Regions from separate parts of the Salmonella sp. GDC200615 genome, predicted to be linked through region 2. Evidence: predicted binding sites of a transcription regulator. Region 2 holds the regulator's gene; each other region holds the start of a gene.

Region 1 (3,363 bases), 2.3 Mb from region 2:
AACGTAGGTGGACATATTTTTGTTGAAGTAGTAAGTCATACCAACGTCAACATATTTAACCAGATCTTTGTCGGTGTAACGATAGTTACCACGGCTATCTTTATCCTGGCCGCCTAAATCTTTGCCCTTAGACTGCAAGTAGGCGATGGACGGACGCAGACCGAAATCGAACTGATACTGCGCAACCACTTCAAAGTTCTGGGTTTTGTTAGCGATACCGCCATTACCGCCATCGCCGCCGCCATAATAGGTCATGTTGCGGGTTTCAGCGTACATCGCCGCCAGGTAAACATTGTAGGCGTCATATTTGGCACCTACGGTCCAGGCTTCGGCAGTTTCACCGCCGGCATAGCTATTGGCATAGTAATGATGGCCATCACCATACCCACGAGTAACCTGATTGTCCGTACGGTCAGAGGAAGAGTAGGCCGCACCCAAGCTTAACCCGAAGTCAAAGTCGTAGGAGGTAGACATACCGAAACCGTCGCCGTTTTCACGGGCCAGTTTGCGAGAACCACTACCTGCATCGCTGCCGTTGGTTGTTCCTTCGCCTGCGCCAGGATCTTCGTTATTGCCCTGGTACTGCAACGCGAAGTTCAGGCCTTCCACCAGACCGAAGAAGTCGGTATTACGGTAGGTGGCAACGCCGTTGGTTCTGCCCAGCATATAGACATCGGTCTGGGTATAAGTATCACCGCCGAATTCCGGCAGCGCATCGGTCCAGGCTTCAATGTCGTAGATAACACCATAGTTACGGCCATAATCGAAAGAGCCGTACTCGCCGAATTTCAGACCGGCAAAGCCCAGACGAGTCCAGGAGTTTGCACCTTCGCCTTCGGTGGTGTTCACCTTAATGTTGTATTCCCACTGACCATAGCCGGTCAGCATATCGTTGATCTGCGTTTCGCCTTTAAAGCCAATACGGGCGTAGGACTGGTCGCCATCGTCGCCTGCATTGTCAGAGAAGTAACGCAGACCATCAACTTTGCCGTACAGGTCGAGTTTGTTGCCATTTTTATTATAGATTTCAGCCGCATTTGCTGCGCCTGCCACTAATAACGCCGGGACAAGCAGTGCCAGAACTTTTCTGTTCATTATGTATTCCCTTATGATAATAATTTATATGAATATGTAGCCACTTCAACAAAACTACAAATTGATACTATTCTATGAAGTTCATGGAATTTAAAAAATAACATGTAACAAAGGTATTTAAAATATTTCAATTTGTTTCTATTTGGTTTTTTATAATACAGGCTATATAAGTGACTAAGAATATATAGTCTATAATTATAATTTTTTATCAATAAGTTATGTGTTTTGATTTGATGGCTGTTGGCGTGAATATAATTTGTTTTTTATATGTATTTGATGCTTTGATTATGAAAAAGCATAAAAAAACCGGCATAAATGCCGGTAATGTGGGTAATGATAAAATAAATGATAAAAGGCTAATAACCGAATCATTCTGACATTTAATGCTAATAAAATAAAACGCTATCGCGGTGCGTAAAAATAAGTTGTTCTGGTTATAGGTTATTCTGCATCAGAGTGCGATTCAATCACCATTCCCTTATTTAACAGCAGGTTCAGCGCCAGACGTAACATTAACTGAGAATAAACTATTTGTGGAATGAATAGCCAGAACAGGTGGATGAGGTATTCCATGGTCGAAATGTGATTAATATCACATTATAATGTAATTAATGTCATATGACTTACATCACAAAAGCGGAGTAAAGTTTGAGTACCAGGGAGGACAACGCCACCCGTAGCATGGGCGGTAAATTAGCGTTATGGGTTTTTTATACCTTTTGCGGCTACTTCATCTGGGCGATGGCGCGTTGCGTGTGGCTGATGTCCGCCATACAAACCGAGCCGGTTCTCGGCCCAATCAGCACTCCTGGCAGCGCAACGGAAAAATGGCTTAACGCGCTTTCGCTGGGCGTCGTCTGGCTTATTCTGGGGAGTATTGCCTGGTACACCCGGCCTCGCAAAAACAGGGGGTATCCCGCCGACACTCAGCCAGAAACGCGCAAGCACGCAAGGATGTAAAGTGGTGGCGGATATGTCAGGATAGCGAACCCTGTGCTCAGGCATGTAATAAAAATGGTCTGCTATAAAGAGAGGGCGTATGGACTCAGGATATTGGCAATCGCAGTTTGAAGACTGGCTACGTCACCACCACCAGGAACAGGATGCCGCCCATGACATCTTCCATTTTCGTCGTGTTTGGGCAACCGCGCAAACGCTCGGGGAAAACAGTCCTGTCGACTGGCTGGTGGTGCTATCGGCATGTTATTTCCATGACATCGTCAGCCTGGCGAAAAATCATCCGCAGCGGCATCGCTCTTCCATTCTGGCGGCGGCAGAAACCCGGCGTATTTTTCTGCGGGATTTTCCTGACTTTCCGGCAGAAAAACTGGCGGGCATTTGTCATGCTATCGAAGCGCATAGCTTCAGCGCAAAAATTGCGCCTACCACGCCAGAGGCAAAAATCGTGCAGGATGCAGACAGGCTGGAGGCGTTGGGCGCCATTGGTCTGGCGCGGGTCTTCGCGGTCTCCGGCGCGCTGGGCGTCGCGCTGTTTGATGCCGACGATCCCTTTGCCGACAGACGGCCTCTTAACGATAAGCAATTCGCGCTCGACCATTTTCAAACCAAACTGCTGAAACTGCCGCTGACGATGCAGACCGAACGGGGCAAGTACCTGGCGAAACTGAGCGCTGAGCTGAAAGGCGACTATGAAACACGGGATGAGGCGGTCATCCAGATGTTTGCTACGCATCAGTAACCCCTGCCGCTGAAACGTAAACCGCGTCATTTTATGTTAGTCTGTCGGCAATTATTTTTGGCCGGTTAAATGTATGCAGGAAAATATTTCAGTAACACACGCCCGGAACCTCATCGCCGACGACGCCGGAAGCGAGATCCAGGCGATGCTGAGTCAATTGCTGGAAATCTACGATGTTAAAACGCTGGTGGCGCACCTTAACGGCCTGGGCGAACAGCACTGGAGCCCGGCCATCTTAAAGCGCGTAATGATGAACGCGGCATGGCATCGTTTGAGCGACAATGAACTCACCTGTCTTAAAACAGGGTTGCCGACGCCGCCAGCGCATCATCCGCATTACGCCTTTCGTTTTATCGATCTCTTCGCGGGCATCGGCGGCATTCGCCGCGGATTTGAAGCGATAGGCGGACAGTGCGTGTTTACCAGCGAATGGAATAAGCACGCGGTACGGACATATAAAGCGAACTATTTTTGCGATCCGCTGCAACATCGCTTTAATGAAGATATCCGCGATATCACGTTGAGCCACCGGGAAGGGGTCAGCGATGATGAGGCGGCGGAACACATTC
Region 2 (3,363 bases):
GACAATAAACTGGCTGTGCGTGACCCACAGTTTCATATCCGACAGATAGTGGGTATTGAATCCGGGTTCCTGCATTGCCTGATTTAACGAGTTGAATAACGTGTTATGCGCCTGGTTGACCCGCATTCTTTGATAAGCGAGCGGGGTGGCCTGCGGATCGTTACTGAGGATCAGTCGGATAGCTTCTTGATCGGCTTCCAGCGCATCATGGGCGTTTTTACGTAATAGCCCGCTTTGCCATTGCGGCCACAGCCAGACCATGCCGCCAAAGGCAATTAAACAGCCAATCAGCGTATCGATCAGCCTCGGCACAATAAACTGCTCTCCGTTTAACGTCAGTAACTGGATGGTGTATACCGCCGTCACCGTAAAGCCGACCGTCGCCCAGCCGTAGTTTTTACGAATAATCAGATAACTTGCCAGCGTTAGTACCAGCATGACCGCCAGCGTAATGCTTTCGGGAATATGTAAGTGCAGCGTGACGCCGGCAATCACCAGGCCGACCAGCGTTCCGACTGAACGGTGCAGAATACGTACGCGCGTCGCGCCATAGCCGTTTTGGGTGACAAACAGCACCGTCATGAGTATCCAGTACGGTTTAGGCAGGTGCAACGCACTGCCCATCAGACTGGCGATGCTCATCATCACGCTGATGCGTCCGGCGTTGCGTAGCGCCGGTGATTTAAGAGACATATAATTTTTCAGCGCCGGAAGTAGCGGCAAACGACGCTGTTTATCGGCCATCAGGTCGCGGGCGTACAGCGGCCGCTGAGTACGCAGCACACGGGCGATTCGACTGAAGTGCCAATAGCAGAACTGGCCTACCGGATTTTCAGGATGCTGATTGGCGATTTTCTCCAGAGCGCCAATCTGTTTTTCCATGGAGAAGCGCGTCGGCAGACGATGATAAAGAATGTCATCCGCCAGCACGCGCAGACGGGCGGCGACCGTTTGCGCATTCCAGCGAATCACCTCTTCCGCATGGCTGCGTTCTACCAGTTTCTGTACCTCTTCCGGCTGATGCAAGCTGACGGAGATGTGCTCCTGCAAATCCATCGCTTCCTGAAAAGCCCGTAACAGGCGCTTGTAATCATTATTGTTGTGCGCCGAAAGCATATGCATCTGTTGGTAACACTGGGTAATGAGATCGACCGCTTTTTGCTGGCGTATCAGCAGGGGAGGCAGCGCTTTTTCCGGATCGATATGTTGGGTGAGCAGGCTGTATTTCGCTTCGCAATAATCGGCCAGTTCACGGTATAACAAACTCAATGACTCGCGCAGCGGCTGTTCGCGCCATAGCCAGAACCAAAACCAGTTAAACACGCCGTACCATAGCGTGCCCAGCGCATAAATGAGCAGCGGCTCCCAGACGGGCATGTATCCTGCAAGACTCAGGGTAAAGATGGCGGCAATCAGCGACGCTGGCAGTAACCGCGCGTGAAGCGGGCTAATTTCCGCCGTCACGCCAAGCACCAGCGTGAGCCCGGTCAGGATCAACGGCAGGGGGATGGATTCCGCCAGCAGAAGTTGCGTTACCAGACTGCATCCGGCGAACAGCGACGCGCCGATGATCAGGCGTTTAAAAAAACGTTTGTGCGGGGTATCCAGACCTGCAATGTTGCAGCAGGCGGGAACGAGAGAGAAAAGCAAGCCCAGGTGTAGCTGGCCTATCAATAAACCGACAGCCACAGGCAGACACAGCACCAGCGTTTGCCGTAGTGCGTAATTAATCTCTGGGTGATAAATCAGTCTTCGCCACATCGATGCAAACAAAAATGGCGCATGATAAAACGCGCCATTCTGACGGAATTAACGGGTGCCGTAGACGACGATGGTCTTGCCATGCGCGGAGATCAGGTTTTGATCTTCCAGCATTTTCAAAATACGACCAACGGTTTCGCGGGAGCAGCCGACGATCTGGCCGATTTCCTGACGGGTGATTTTGATCTGCATCCCATCCGGGTGCGTCATGGCATCGGGCTGTTTCGCCAGATTCAGCAGCGTCTGAGCGATACGCCCGGTGACGTCAAGGAAGGCGAGGTTACCTACTTTTTCAGAGGTGACTTGTAAGCGACGAGCCATCTGGGAAGAGAGGCGCATCAGAATATCCGGGTTGACCTGGATTAATTGGCGAAATTTTTTGTAGGAAATTTCAGCGACCTCACATGCGGTTTTCGCACGTACCCAGGCGCTGCGTTCCTGGCCTTCTTCAAACAGGCCCAGTTCACCAATAAAATCACCCTGATTCAGATAAGAAAGGATCATTTCTTTCCCTTCTTCATCTTTGATCAGCACTGCCACGGAGCCTTTAACGATGTAGTACAGCGTTTCTGCTTTTTCACCCTGGTGAATCAGCGTGCTCTTTGACGGGTACTTATGAATGTGGCAATGAGACAAGAACCATTCAAGAGTCGGGTCTGTTTGCGGTTTGCCAAGCACCATGCGCGGTTATCCTCTGTTATAAGCTGTCTCCAGAGCCAGAAAACGGCACTGTCTCTGGGGTTGCAAAAATATACTTCCCGCTACCTGGGAAGGGGGCTACGAAAATAGATTGTAGCCTGTAATGTGATGTCCTCTGCATACATGCAGTACGTCAATGTATTACTGTAGCATCTTGTCTGTTTTAGCATAGCTTTCGCCGTGTGTCTCTTGGTGTCTCGCTTCAGCATGACCCAGGTCGCCTTCCATTGCGACTTTTGTTGTATGCGCGTAATCTTTCAGGAAAATTGAAACATTGGAGTTACGAAATATGCAAGCGCGTGTAAAGTGGGTTGAAGGGCTCACGTTCCTCGGAGAGTCCTCCTCCGGCCACCAGATTTTAATGGATGGTAACTCCGGTGACAAAGCGCCGAGTCCGATGGAGATGGTATTAATGGCGGCTGGCGGATGTAGCGCTATTGATGTGGTATCAATCCTGCAAAAGGGCCGTCAGAATGTCACCAACTGCGAAGTGAAGCTGACATCCGAGCGCCGGGAAGACGCGCCGCGCCTGTTTACGCACATTAATCTGCATTTTATCGTTACCGGCAGCGATCTGAAAGAGGCTGCCGTCGCGCGCGCTGTCGATCTCTCCGCGGAAAAATATTGCTCGGTGGCGCTAATGCTGGAAAAAGCGGTCAATATTACCCATTCGTATGAAGTGATTGCGGCGTAACATGTGATGCCGGATGGCGGCGTGGCTTTATCCGGCCTACCCGTTTTTATCTCGTAGGCCCGATAAGCGTAGCGCCATCGGGCATTTCACCACGGTTATTCGATTTTTTTGCCTTCCATTAATCGCTGCACCAGCGGCAACATAATCAGCTCCATCGCCAGCCCCATTTTGCCGCCCGGCACCACTAATGTATTAATGTGAGAAATGAA
Region 3 (3,363 bases), 300 kb from region 2:
CAGCGAACCTTCGATAATGCGGGCAAATAAAAAGCTGGCGCCGAAAGCGGCGACCGCGCCGTAGACGCCGGTATCCATCCCCGCTTTCAACATCGCCACAAAAGCGACTTCGTTAAATGCGCCGATGCCGTACAGATAGTACATATGCGTCCCGGCGAAAACGCCGGAGGAGAGCAGGCCAACAAAGATCGGGAACGACCAGTCGGCATACCAAAAACCTTTATTCTCTTCCATTGTGGCCTCCGTTATTTGCCGCTGAGCGAGTTGTGGATCAGTTCAAGCCAGTTCGGTACCGTCATGTTGAAAGACTCGATCATTTTCATGTCGAAGCCGCGGAAGAAGCCGCTCAACACAAACAGCAAAACGATGGCGACCATCATCACTTTGGTGACATGGTTCCAGCCGCTCTCTTCTACGCCTTTGCCGATCAAAATACCCAGCACCAGCCCCGGTACGGCGTTCCCCATGATGAGCTGCGCCGCGCCGCCGAAAACGGTGGCCCAGAAGCCCGATTTTTTACCAGCGTCGATCGCCGCTAACCAGAAGATCACAGGCATGACGATATTGACCAGCAGGTTTGCCGCCGGTACCAGCACCTTAACCGCCGTCACCTGTAGCGCTTCTGGCACGGATGAGGCGGTCAGGTTAAGGAACGTTACGACAATCATGCCGATGACGGCGCAGGCGATCGCCATTTTTTTCGGGTCGTGCAGCGTCTCGCCGACGTTACGGTTTTTGATCATTAGCGCCGCCGCGCCCCAGTTAGGGATGATGCGGTGATCGACATCCTGGGTGAACGATCCGGCCGCCACAGACGACGCCCAGGCGTTAAAGAAGAAACCCAGCCCAAAGGAGAAGTGAGATGCCGGGTCGCCTTCACAAGAGTTGAGTTCGCCCAACGTACGGAACGCGCCCATCCCCTGCGTGGTTGGCGCGTGAAACATGCGTGCAGCCCCAGCGCCCACCCCTACGCCGACCAGCGCGCCGATAATGAGCGATTTAATTAGTATTATCAGGAACATAACTATGCCTTTTTAATAAAAATCAGCGTTTCGCGACGAAATCCACCCTGTCGAGATTGATGGCGGTCACGTTGACGGTCACATCCAGCTCCACGCTGTAAGTGCGTCGTTCCCGGCGCAAAAAGAAAAACAGAAAGGCCTCTTTACGCACCGACTCATGCGCCTGAACAATCCGCACATCCTGTGGCTCAATACGCAGTAAGATATACGGCGACTCTCTCATCACCGCCGACTGAACATGGTTCAGCGAATCGGCAAAGGCGCGTGCTTTGGCGTCGCCCTTGCCTTTTACTCTCACCGTGGTAGTGAATTGCTCTTTCATCATCAGGCGCCGTATTTCTTTTGCCACGCCTGCACCAGGCGCTCGCCGAGCCCTTCTTTATCCATAAAGCCGAAACCCAACACGTTGCAGCCTTCATTGATAGCGGTGACGCCTTCATCCACTGACCGCATTCCATATTTGGCTTTGTAGCCATGCTTGTTTTGCGCGGTGATAGCGCCCGCGCCGCCGCTGCCGCAAAATGAAATGCCGAAGGTGGCGTTTTCCGCTTTCATCACATCGCCCAGCTTCATGTCTGCCGCGACGCCCGGTACGACGACCGCGCGACCGCCCGCTTTTTCCACGCCTGCCGCTACTTTCTGGCCTTTACCCAGGCGATCGCCAATCACGACGGTAATCTGTTCCATTTTTTGCTCCTTAGAGGTTGTCTTTCGCGACTTCAAAATGTACCGATAATAGCCAGGCTTCTTCGTCAGGAAGGTTGCCAAACGCCGCCACGATTTCGCGGGCGAGCGCCATTGATTCGGCTGAGATTTCATCAAACAAGCTGGCATCGACTTCCGGTAAAGGCTCGCCGGTAATTGACCGGTGCGCCATCGCGCGAACGTGCGAGGTCAGCATTTGCGTCTGTACCGCATTGGGGACAATGTGATGCCGCCCCAGCAGGCTATCCACCTGCGTTAACACCTGTTCAGCCAGTTCGTTAATTCGCTCACCAGCATCGTGTTTTACTGCTCCGTTATCCACGCGTCTCACCCCGTTAATGGCAATGAGATAAAACTAGCGGTAAGGGTTAAAAGTTTGTAGCGAGTTATTTTCCACCTCGAAGTGGAAACGCGAGTGGGATAGGTGATCTGCGCCACAGAAAAGGCGGCATTAATGAATTATCGCCGGGAAAGTGTGAGATCTATCGCGGCATAAAGAGGAAATGGCGAAACAATGACGTTGTCGTATAAAGTGAGAAAGTGTGATGGGTATTACATTTTGCCGGATGGCGACCTACGGATAAAGCGAAGCCGCCATCCCACAAAAATTAACGATACTTCTTATGATACGTATTGCGGGTGGTTTTTAGCGCTTCCGCCGCCGCTTTCGCTTCTTTAACGTTACCTTCGTTCGCCAGCTTCAGCGCGCCATCAATTTGGCCGACCAGAATGTCAAAACCGTGACGAAAATCCTTCATTTCCGGGCTATCCGGCGCTTTATCTTCCAGCTTTGGCGGCGTAGCTTTTTGAGCATCCAGCGCGGCCGCGCGCATTTTGGTTAATGCCGCTTTCAGTTCAGGGGCACTATCCGTTTTCTCAACAACTTTCAGGTTATCATTGAGAATATCCATATTATCTTCAAGATCGGCAGCAAAAACAGCCGAACCGAATACCAGCGATGACACAGCAAGAATAGCTAACAGGCTTTTACGCATTGCTCACTTCCTTTTTTATTATTAACGATAAGTGTAATACCCTGAATAATTCGGGTCGCAGGCAGCCAACGCGCCTGCAGCCTGAAGTATGACGGGTATTATTGTCCGGCGATTTTCATCTCCGGTAACAATACCGAACCACACTGTATATTACTGCGCGTTTCAATATCATCACCCACGGTGACAATATTACGCCACATCTCTTTTAAATTACCGGCAATGGTAATTTCACTTACCGGGTACTGGATTTCACCATTTTCAACCCAGAATCCCGCAGCGCCGCGGGAGTAGTCGCCGGTAATACCGCTGACGCCCTGGCCCATCAGTTCCGTCACCACCAGGCCGGTGCCCATCTCTTTTAGCAATTGCTCAAAGTTCAGCCCCTGCCCGGCGATACGCCAGTTATGAATGCCGCCGGCATGACCGGTACTTTTCAGCCCCAGTTTGCGGGCGGAATAGTTGGTCAGCAACCATTGCATCAGTACGCCATCCTTCACAATGTCCCGGCGCTCCGTACGCACGCCTTCGCTGTCGAACGGTGAAGACGCCAGCCCTTTTAGCAGATGCGGGTGTTCTTCGATGGTTAACCATTCAGGCAGAATTTGTTTGCCCAGCGAGTCGAGCAGAAAAGTGGATTTACG
Region 4 (3,363 bases), 530 kb from region 2:
GGCGCAGCGCCTCCTCGACATCAATACCTACTGCGGCGAAACGTTGTTTTGCCAGTTCCCAGGCTTGTTCCAGTTGAGTGGTCATGCGCAAAGCTCCTTTGTCTGTCGTTTGGGTTGAAACTGCGCAACGTGGCGGGCAATTTCACTATCAGGATTAGGGATATAGGTTGTCAGGTCGTAGTTAGCGCTGACGACCTGACGGAAGTCATCGACGTTGTTTAATTCGTCGAGGGTCATAAGCTGAATACCAATATTGCCAAGGGTGGAGGCTTCAACCGGCCCGGCCATCACGCGAATGCCACATGCATCGGCGCACAACTGGTTGAGTAGCGAGTTTTGGCATCCGCCGCCGACAATATGCAGTTGGGTAAATTTTTCACCACGCAGATTTGCCAGTTCGTGCAGAATGTCGGCATACAAAAGCGCCAGACTGTCGAAAATGCAGCGCGCCAGTTCGGCATCGCTGACGGGAACGGGCTGGTCGGTCTCGCGACAGGCGGCCTGGATTTCAGCGCGCATATCGTCAGGATTGATAAAGCGATCGTCATTCGGGTTAATCAGGAAACGGCAGGCCGGCAGCGCTTCTGTTTGGGCGATAAGCGCAGGCAGATCGGTAATGCGCCGTTCTTTCAGCACACGCTGGAGCAGCCACAAACCCATAATGTTTTTCAGTACCCGATAACGCCCTTCCGCGCCGCCTTCGTTGGTGATATTGGCGGCCAGCGCCTCATCAGTGGTGTAGGGCATTTTGCTTTCAAAACCCATCAATGACCAGGTGCCTGAAGACAGGTAAGCGCTATGTTTATTTGCCAGCGGAGAGGCAATAACGGCGCTGGCGGTATCGTGGCTGGCGACGGCTACCACCGGAATACGGTTGCCCTGCGGGCAAATCCAGTCGCCGATAACATTGCCAGGGTGCGAGGGGCGGCCGAACCAGCTCTTTTTCGCGCCGGTCCACGCCAGCAGGGTATCGTCCCAGTCATCGGTATTGATATTGACCAACTGGGTGGTCGTGGCGTTGGTGTATTCCCAGTTCATTTCACCGGTCAGGCGGTAGCTGAAATAATCGGGCATCAGCAGCGCATGAGCGACCTGCGCCGTTAACTCAGGCTGTTGTTTCGTCAGCGCGCGTAGCTGATAGATGGTGTTAAACGGCAGAAACTGAATCCCGCTGCGGCGATAGATTTCGCTTTTGCCGATCTGGACCAGCGCTTGCGGCATGATGCCCGTGGTACGGTTATCGCGGTAGGAGACCGGCAGGCCGACACGCTGACCTTGTTTATCCAGCAGGACATAATCGACGCCCCAGGTGTCGATGCCGATGCTGTCGATAAGAATGCCTTCATTGCAGACTTTCTTCAGACCAAGACGGATATCCTTTTCCAGACTGTCGATGTCCCAGGTGTCAAACCCGTCTGTTTTTTGTAGGCAGTTCACAAAACGGTGAATTTCACGTAGCGTCAGGGTACGGTGTTTGCTGTCGTAACGCGCCAGCATCACGCGCCCGCTGGATGCGCCGAGATCAACCGCGACACAATGGCGAAAAGTCATAATCAGGTCCTTCTTAGAGTCATTGCGCACAGTCTAAAAAAGCCCTCAAAGACCTACCTTCTCGTTACTGACAGGAAAATGAGCCGCTGGCAACAAGGCAAAGATGAACGTGATAGCGTTCACAGTTTCTACTAATAGGCCGGTGTGATGTCGTCCGCATTTCCCGCTTTTTCCCGCCTTTTCTTGAAAAAAAGACCATGTTTGCGCGCTTTAGCGTCAAAAATTTAAGGTGAGGCCGATAACCCTTAATTACTATTCGGACATGTTGAATTCAGGAGGAAGCAACCATGACCGTACTGCATAGCGTGGATTTTTTTCCATCAGGTAAAGCGCCCGTGGCGATTGAACCTCGTCTGCCGCAAGCCGCTTTCCCTGAACATCATCATGATTTTCATGAAATCGTGATTGTGGAACACGGTACGGGCATTCATGTATTCAACGGGCAGCCGTATACCATCAGCGGCGGTACCGTGTGTTTTGTTCGCGATCACGACCGGCATTTATATGAACATACCGACAACCTATGCCTGACGAATGTACTGTGGCGTTCACCGGACGCCTTCCAGTTTCTGGCGGGGTTGGATCAATTGCTGCCGCAGGAGCAGGATGGTTACTATCCTTCTCACTGGCGGGTGAATCAGAGTGTGTTGCAGCAGGTGCGCCAGTTGGTCGGTCTGATGGAGCGCGCCGGAGACGGCATGGATGCGCCTGCCGTGGCGAATCGCGAAATTTTGTTTATGCAACTACTGGTGTTGTTACGCCGCAGTAGCCTGATGGAAGGCGCGACCAATAACGACGCCAAACTCAACCAACTGATGGCATGGCTGGAAGACCATTTTGCGGAGGAGGTCTGCTGGGAGGCGGTAGCTGAACAGTTTTCGCTGTCGCTACGCACGCTGCATCGTCAGCTTAAACAGCATACCGGGCTGACGCCGCAACGTTACCTTAATCGCCTGCGTTTGATCAAAGCCCGGCATTTATTGCGCCATAGCGCTCATAGCGTGACAGAAATCGCGTACCGCTGCGGTTTTGGCGACAGTAACCACTTTTCGACTCTGTTTCGCCGAGAATTTAACTGGTCGCCGCGGGATATCCGTCAGGGACGCGATGCGATAATCCAGTAACGCGAACGCTATCAACGTTTTCGTCGCCAATATGCTGATAATTATACCCTTTAATACCGGATGGCGGCTGCGCCTTACCTGGCCTACGGCGGCGAGCGGTAGACAGAATAAGCGTAGCGCCATCCGGCAAGCATTCAACATGAGGTGCTGCGGTGGCAAATCAGTTAATCCTTTTGAAAAAAGATTTTTTTACTGATGAGCAGCAGGCCGTTACGGTTGCCGATCGCTATCCACAGGATGTTTTTGCGGAACATACGCATGAGTTTTGTGAACTGGTGATGGTCTGGCGGGGCAATGGCCTACACGTTCTTAATGAGCGCCCATACAGAATTACCCGCGGCGATCTGTTTTACATTCGTGCTGAAGACAAACACTCCTATACCTCCGTTAACGATCTGGTGCTGCAAAATATCATTTACTGCCCGGAGCGTTTGAAACTCAATGTAAACTGGCAGGCGATGATTCCCGGCTTTCAGGGAGCGCAGTGGCATCCTCACTGGCGGCTGGGCAGTATGGGAATGAATCAGGCGCGGCAGGTCATTGACCAGCTTGAACATGAGAGTAATGGACGCGATCCGCTGGCGAATGAGATGGCGGAATTGCTGTTTGGTCAACTGGTGATGACGTTAAAACGGCATCGCTACGCGACCGACGATCTTCCGGCAACCTCCCGAGAAACCCTGTTGGA

Evidence for each region. The regulator CRP, encoded in region 2, controls carbon source genes, mostly activating them, when cyclic AMP is high. The targets are predictions, from matches to a motif close to ATGTGANNNNNNTCACAT.
Region 1: drpB (cell division protein DrpB) is a predicted target of CRP. The motif match lies at 1,676-1,693, and genes of this name have one in related genera.
Region 3: ACQ29O_RS03340 (glycine dehydrogenase) is a predicted target of CRP. The motif match lies at 2,268-2,285, and genes of this name have one in related genera.
Region 4: rhaS (HTH-type transcriptional activator RhaS) is a predicted target of CRP. The motif match lies at 1,694-1,711, and genes of this name have one in related genera.

Annotation. Positions count from the first base shown of each region.
Region 1 is NZ_CP192247.1:2,746,274-2,749,636, reverse strand. Features, by position in the region: gene ompS1 (porin OmpS1) at 1-1,095, opposite strand, end outside; gene drpB (cell division protein DrpB) at 1,744-2,055, shown strand; gene ACQ29O_RS13400 (phosphohydrolase) at 2,135-2,794, shown strand; gene ACQ29O_RS13395 (DNA cytosine methyltransferase) at 2,868-3,363, shown strand, end outside.
Region 2 is NZ_CP192247.1:414,777-418,139, forward strand. Features, by position in the region: gene ACQ29O_RS01850 (YccS/YhfK family putative transporter) at 1-1,761, opposite strand, end outside; gene crp (cAMP-activated global transcriptional regulator CRP) at 1,810-2,442, opposite strand; gene ACQ29O_RS01860 (OsmC family protein) at 2,750-3,154, shown strand; gene ACQ29O_RS01865 (phosphoribulokinase) at 3,250-3,363, opposite strand, start outside.
Region 3 is NZ_CP192247.1:711,552-714,914, reverse strand. Features, by position in the region: gene ACQ29O_RS03360 (DUF4310 family protein) at 1-234, opposite strand, end outside; gene ACQ29O_RS03355 (DUF4311 domain-containing protein) at 246-1,022, opposite strand; gene ACQ29O_RS03350 (DUF4312 family protein) at 1,045-1,347, opposite strand; gene ACQ29O_RS03345 (SFCGS family glycine-rich protein) at 1,347-1,709, opposite strand; gene ACQ29O_RS03340 (glycine dehydrogenase) at 1,720-2,058, opposite strand; gene cybC (cytochrome b562) at 2,336-2,722, opposite strand; gene pmbA (metalloprotease PmbA) at 2,821-3,363, opposite strand, start outside.
Region 4 is NZ_CP192247.1:4,540,547-4,543,909, reverse strand. Features, by position in the region: partial or broken gene ACQ29O_RS22040 (L-rhamnose isomerase) at 1-85, opposite strand, end outside; gene rhaB (rhamnulokinase) at 82-1,551, opposite strand; gene rhaS (HTH-type transcriptional activator RhaS) at 1,839-2,675, shown strand; gene rhaR (HTH-type transcriptional activator RhaR) at 2,828-3,363, shown strand, end outside.